3 regions of the Clostridium perfringens genome follow, and region 2 is predicted to be linked to each of the others. Evidence: riboswitches for the same ligand, from Rfam matches in the RefSeq annotation. Region 2 holds a riboswitch; each other region holds the start of a gene.

Region 1 (2,277 bases), 1.4 Mb from region 2:
CATTCAACTGATGCATTTAATTCTTTTAATGCTCTTTTGTTCATTCCTGATAAAGCCATTGTTGTATCAGTATATATTTTAGCTCCATTCTTTAATGCAGAAACTCCTGCCTCTATAGCACCTTCACTTATTTCTATTAAATCTTGATATTCAAAATCCGCAGTAGTATGTATAACTCTTTTTACTATTTGTAATTCCTCTTCTGAAAAATTATGTTCATGCATTTCAGAACCTATAATTTCAAAACTTCTTTTTTCAATTCCCATAGGGCTTTTCATGTAATCCATTATTTCATTTCCCTTCTATGTTTCTTCTTTTTAGTTTCTCCAAGTCCTTTATATGTACCATTAATAACATCATTAATTCTATCTATGTATAAATTTCCAAACTCTTCGTATTCTCCTAAGCCTTTTAAAATAACATTAGCCTTTATTCCTTCACTTTCAAATCTGCTCTTCCATGAATCTTCTTCATCTGAAGCCATATCATTTTTAGCATGATCTCCAGCTACAACCATTAAAGGAATTATTGTTATTTCTTTTATATCTTTCTTCTTAGCTTTCTTTAAGACATTTGAAAAATTAGGATACCCTTCTACAGTTCCTACAAAAACATCTTCATAGTCCTTATCTATTAAAACAGATTGTAAACATCCATAAACAGCATTTGATGGATGAGCACTACCATGTCCAACAAATACACATGGAGAATTCTTTTCTATTAAATCTTTCATTGTATCTACGAAATATGAATAATCATCTGGACCTGATTCAAAACCTTCATAATGGAATATTGGTCTTCCTATTTCTATCTTTTTAAAGCATGGTTCATATTCCTTTACCATATGCTTTATATAATCAAACTCTTCTCCTGGAATAATATGAAGTGGTTGAACTATAACTTCCTCATATCCTTCCTCTCCTAATTTCTTTAAAGCATCCTCTGGAAATAATACTTCCATGTTATGTTTTTCTTTAAGTTTTCTTACTATCATATGTGATGTAAAACTTCTAAAAACATCATATTCTTTAAAGTTTTCCTGTATTGAATCTTCTATTTTCTTTATAGAATTATTTAATGCGTCTAAATGACTTGTTCCAAAACTTACTACTAATATAGCTTTTTTCATATTTCACCTCTAAAATTTAAAAATAAAAAGCATCTGTGCTACAAAGAACAGATGCTTACAAATCAAAGTAATTATTCCTCAAAATTATGAACAAATAAGTACTAATCTCTTCCCTCCGAAGCTTAGTTCATGATCTTTAGGCAGGTATCCTGACTTAAGGCTTATCCTCATTTCTCCCTTCCCAATTTATATAATCAGTGGTCAAATAGAAACTTGTATCCTATCACAGTAGCGGGGGCTGTAGTGGACTTTAACCACTTTCCCTTTTAATTAAAATCAAACCTAAAAATATAAAATATTATTTTTTTTAATTATAATATATAATCTTAATTATTTCAATATAGGGTAAATTTCTTATTTTTTATATTTGTAGTATAATTAAGTTGTTAATTTTTTCTTACCATATTTTAAATCTTTAAAGGTTAAATTTGTGTTACATTTGACTTTTATGTTATAATTCAGTAATATATGATGAAATACACTTAAGTTGTGGACAGTTTAACTAAAGGAGTGTAGTTTATGCAAAAAAGAATTTTGTCAGCATTAATTGCTATGGCAATTAGTATTTCAGCTACTCATGTAGTTTTTGCTGATACAGTAAATGATAAGAAATCTACTATACAGGAGAATAAAGTAAAATATTCACAATTAGATAATGAAGTTATTTCACTTAACTCTCAAGTGTCAAAACTTAATAATGAAATTGAAGATTTAAATGCTAAGTTAGAAGATAATAAGGCTAAAATGAAAGATACAGAAGAGAATTTAAAAGAGACAGAAAGCAAAGTAAGCACTTTAAAAACTGAAATAGATGAAAAACAATCTGTTTTAGGAAAAAGAATGCGTGCTATGTATAAAAGTAAGGATTCTATGAATCCCGTAGTTTTCTTGCTTAAGTCTGAAGACTTATCAGATTTAATAACAAGAATAGACGCTTTAGCAAGGGTTACAGCTTTAGATAAAAATCTTATACAAAGTTTAGATGAGCAAAAAGATTCTCTTAATAGTGATATTAAAAAGTTAGAGAGAGATAAAGCTGAACTTAAAGAATTGAAAGCTTCAACTGAGGAATCTCTTAAAACCTTAGATAGTAAAAAAATTGAAGAACAAAAGAAAATTGATGAATTAAATAAACAAAAAGAGGCTGT
Region 2 (2,277 bases):
ACACCAGAGGTTGATAAAACAAATTTAGGTGAATTAATAAATCAAGGTAAATCTTTACTAGAGGAATCTGTAGAAGGATTTAATGTTGGTGAATACCATAAAGGCGCTAAGGATGGATTAGCAGTTGAAATTAATAAGGCTGAAGAAGTATTTAACAAGGAAGATTCTACTGAAGAAGAAATAAATTCATCTAAGGAATCTTTAGAGGGTGCAATAGCAAGATTTAACTCTTTATTAATAGAAGAAAGTACAGGAGACTTTAATGGCAATGGAAAGATTGATATAGGAGACTTAGCAATGGTATCTAAAAACATTGGAAGTACTACTAACACTTCTCTTGATTTAAATAAAGATGGCTCTATTGATGAATATGAGATAAGCTTTATAAATCATAGAATACTAAATTAAGATAATTCAATAAGGATAAATTAGATTTATAATTTTTTAGGAATCATAAAGATGCTTAAAATCAAATTTAAAATACTAAGAATTTTAAAGAGTAGTATTTTAAAATGATTATTTGTATCTAATATGATTCCTTTTAATTTAAAACATAACTTAATAAAAATTTTTTTAAAATATTATTAGAGTCAGATTAATTTAAGATAAGTTCATTAAATTTATATGATAAACAGATAAGTTTCTTAATAATTAATATTTTATAATAATATATGAACAGGAATTATATGTTTAAAAATTACCGAAAGCCTTATATATAGCATATTTTCTAAAGAAATCTATAGAGTTTAATTGTAAATGCAATGCATATGCTATATAATGTTAAAGTATTGTAAAATTAAATATTTAGAAATAGGTTAAATAGTTACATTTGTAACTATATATTAAAAGGGAAGTTGGGTTTAAATCCCACGCGGTCCCGCCGCTGTAATAGAGGAGCTTTTTGTACTTTAAGCCACTGGAATATAATATTTTGGGAAGGCCACAAAAAGTGATGATACTTAAGCCAGAAGACCTGCCTATTTTTAAAACATCAAGATCCTACGGGAAATAGGAGGTGTTGTGCTTTGGTAAGTTATATTTTTTTAGAATTTTTATAACCTCTAGACGCAATGTCTAGGGGTTTTTTATTTCTAAGACTAAAGTTCTGATTTAACTAGAAATTAAAGTTATTCATATTTAGATTAAGTGTTATAAAGGGAAATATTTTTAGTACATATTGTTTTATTTGATGCAGAAATAGTTAAATCAAATTTTATCTTAAAATAAAAAGATGATAAATGGGAATACAAAATAAAAATATAATTTAAGGAGTAGAATTATTATGTCAAAAAAGAATCAAGTATTTATAGGATTTTTATTAATGTTCTTATTAATACCAAGAAGTGTTTCAGCTATGCATATCATGGAAGGATTTTTACAACCTAAATGGTGTATAGCATGGGGAGTTATAACTATACCATTTATAGTATTAGGATTATTCTCTATTAAAAACAAGGTTGGAAATAATCCAAGACTAAAGATTTTGTTAGCTATGGCAGGAGCTTATGCTTTTGTTCTTTCAGCATTAAAGCTTCCATCAGTTACAGGTAGTTGCTCACATCCTACAGGGGTTGGTCTTGCGGCAATATTATTTGGACCTACAGCAGCATCAGTTTTAGGACTTATCGTACTTTTATTCCAAGCATTACTTTTAGCTCATGGTGGTCTTACTACTCTTGGAGCTAATACTTTTTCAATGGCTGTAGTTGGGCCTTTAGTATCATACGGACTTTATAAATTAGTAAAAAAACTTAATGGACCAACATGGTTAGGTGTATTTTTAGCATCTGCTCTTGGAGATTTAGCAACTTACATGGTTACTTCAGTTCAATTAGGACTAGCCTTCCCAGCAGAGGTTGGAGGAGTTATGGCATCAGTTATGAAATTCATGGGTATATTTGCTGTTACTCAAGTTCCTCTAGCTATAAGTGAAGGAATATTAACAGTCATAATCTTTAATACAATAGAAAATTATGCAAAAGAAGATTTAATGGAACTTAACATTTTTTCAAAGGGGGTAAAATAATGAAAAATAAAAGAGTGTTAACTAATGTGATATTACTATTATTAGTTGTATTTATTACAATAATACCTTTCTTTGTAGCTAAAAATGGAGAGTTTGGTGGATCTGATGATCAAGCAGAAGAAGCAATAACACAAATTGATGAAAACTATGAACCATGGTTCTCACCATTATTTGAACCAGCTAGTGGAGAAATAGAAAGTTTATTATTTGCTCTTCAAGCTGCAATAGGTGCAGGGGTAATTGGCTTTGGA
Region 3 (2,277 bases), 1.6 Mb from region 2:
TTTTATGGCTCTATTGATTCCTTGTATTATTTTTTCTCCTCCATTATTCATAGACATACCCAAGTTATTAACTATTACTAATGGTTTTGCCCTAAAAGCTAAAAGCTCAAAAAGACATACTCTAGCTGAGAAATATGATACAATCTCATTTTCGGCTTTTACAAAGTCTCCTTCATTTTCACCAATTCCACCACAACTATCGCAAGCTATTACTAGTTTATTTTTTTCATTTTCTAATACAGTTAAGTCTCTAAACTTGTATATTTGCATTTTTTAATCCCTTACTTACTATAAATGCTATAACTATATTAACTAAGCTTGCTAAAGTAAGTGGTAATCCTAAAAGTTTTAAAAAGTCTACAGGATTCATTCCTCCTAAAACAAAATACATAAATACTCCTGTTATAAAAGTAAATCCTATTCCATTTAAAAGAGTACCAACAATTCCTGCTAAAATTACTTTTCCTCTGTTAAATATTATTGATGTTATGTATACAACAACAAACATTTCTAATGCTACTAAAATATGTACTGGTAAACTTAAAGGAAATCCTGTTCTTAAAGCTACAAATAAATGAGCTAAAAGTCCTATTATTCCTCCAACTACAGGTGATATTATTATTCCCCCAACAAAAGCTGGCATTGAATCTAATGCTATACTAGAGAATATAGGGAAGTTAGCTAATATAACACTTATTGCTATAAGTATAGCTGAAAAACACAAACTCTTAACATCTAATCTCTTTTTTTCCTTAGTAAAATTCATAATTATTTTACCCTCCTAATTAATATTATTTTCCTTCTCTCTACATTATAAGGCATCTATTAACTAGTAAGTTATACTTTTAATATTAAATAAAATTTCATACCCAACAAAACATAAATTATAATTTCAATTTTTCATAATTATACTAAAACATAATATCTTTGTATAACCTTAGAATAATTGATCCTTAATTAAATAGAGTTAAAATTTTTAATTAGAAATCTCTATTTCTAATTAATCTTTAGAAAAGCTTATACTCATTCTTTCTGTAAATATTTTTTCAAAATAAAAAACTGGTACGGATAACTATCCCCACCAGTTAAAATAATTTACATACTTTTAAACTTATATAATGCTTCCCTCCGAAACAATAAGAATAGCATACTAGGCAGGTCTCCTGGCTAATAAATCATCCTAAAACAATCCTTTCCATGACTATTTATCACAGTGGCTTTTTGTTCTCGTCCTTATCAACAGTAGCGGGGGCTGCAGTTTTTAACTTTCCCTATTAAGTTACTAAGCACCTAATGCTCTTATTTTATTTTCACTTTATAATTACACACTTATATACCTTTTGTCAACCTTCATATTTATATTGCTTTTACTTAATATTAAAATTTTCAACCTCATCTAAGGTCTTTGGCACATTAAATTCTCCCTGTATAATAGAAGTTCTATATTGTTCTACTTTATCTAAAACTTCTTTAGAAACTAAATTGCTTGTTGTCTTAGCTATCTCAATTCCATTATCCTTAAGCCCTATTTCCATTTTATTCTTTGGGCCAGCTTTAAAATCACTATTTATAACTTCTTTTGCTGTAGTATATACTGCATCATCTAGATTCTTTATCATTGATGATAATATAACATCAGCATACTCTGGAAATCTTTCTGCCCAATCAATATCAGCTCCAATAGCATACTTTCCTTTTTCCTTAGCAGCTTTAAAAAGTCCTTTTCCAGCTTCTCCTGCTGATTCAAATATTATATCTGCCCCTTCATCATACATTTTTTTAGCTATATCATTTGCTTTCTTTTGATCATTAAAGTTTCCTATGTACTGAACTAAATTTCCTTTTCTTATATTTTTATAGGCTTCCTCATTTGAAACCTTTAGTCCAGCCATAAATCCTGATAAAAATGTTTCTATTAATTCTTCCTTTATTGCACCTATAAAACCTACCTTGTTTGTTTTAGTAGTATTACCAGCTATTATTCCCATTAGAAATGCACCTTCTTCATCCTTAAAATCTATAGATTTTACATTTGGAAGGTCTGATACAGTATCTACTATAGCAAAGTTTTTATCTGGATAATCTTTAGCCACATTATTTAAACTCTCTAGAAATTTAAAGGCTGAAGCAAAAGTTAAGTCATTATTTTGAGCTGCTTCTCTAAGTCTCTTCTCATAATCCTCTGATGAATTAGTATCAAAAACTTCTATTCTAGCACCATATTCTTTTTTTATTCTCTCTAATCCATCTACAGCTAAGTCAGTAAAATAATTTTCC

The links. Region 2 has a riboswitch for cobalamin ahead of I6G60_RS00595 (energy-coupling factor ABC transporter permease). Riboswitches for the same ligand answer to the same signal wherever they lie in the genome.
Positions count from the first base shown of each region.
Region 1: another riboswitch for cobalamin. It lies ahead of I6G60_RS09290 (sirohydrochlorin cobaltochelatase); the one in region 2 lies ahead of I6G60_RS00595 (energy-coupling factor ABC transporter permease).
Region 3: another riboswitch for cobalamin. It lies ahead of I6G60_RS08835 (ECF transporter S component); the one in region 2 lies ahead of I6G60_RS00595 (energy-coupling factor ABC transporter permease).

Region 1 covers NZ_CP065681.1:1,955,844-1,958,120, reverse strand. The annotation lists gene I6G60_RS09295 (precorrin-8X methylmutase) at 1-287, opposite strand, end outside; gene I6G60_RS09290 (sirohydrochlorin cobaltochelatase) at 287-1,129, opposite strand; cobalamin riboswitch at 1,252-1,430, opposite strand; gene I6G60_RS09285 (3D domain-containing protein) at 1,649-2,277, shown strand, end outside.
Region 2 covers NZ_CP065681.1:70,115-72,391, reverse strand. The annotation lists gene nagH (hyaluronoglucosaminidase) at 1-408, shown strand, start outside; cobalamin riboswitch at 796-995, shown strand; gene I6G60_RS00595 (energy-coupling factor ABC transporter permease) at 1,283-2,026, shown strand; gene I6G60_RS00590 (energy-coupling factor ABC transporter substrate-binding protein) at 2,026-2,277, shown strand, end outside.
Region 3 covers NZ_CP065681.1:1,820,507-1,822,783, reverse strand. The annotation lists gene I6G60_RS08840 (hypothetical protein) at 1-270, opposite strand, end outside; gene I6G60_RS08835 (ECF transporter S component) at 251-766, opposite strand; cobalamin riboswitch at 1,137-1,309, opposite strand; gene I6G60_RS08830 (BMP family lipoprotein) at 1,368-2,277, opposite strand, start outside.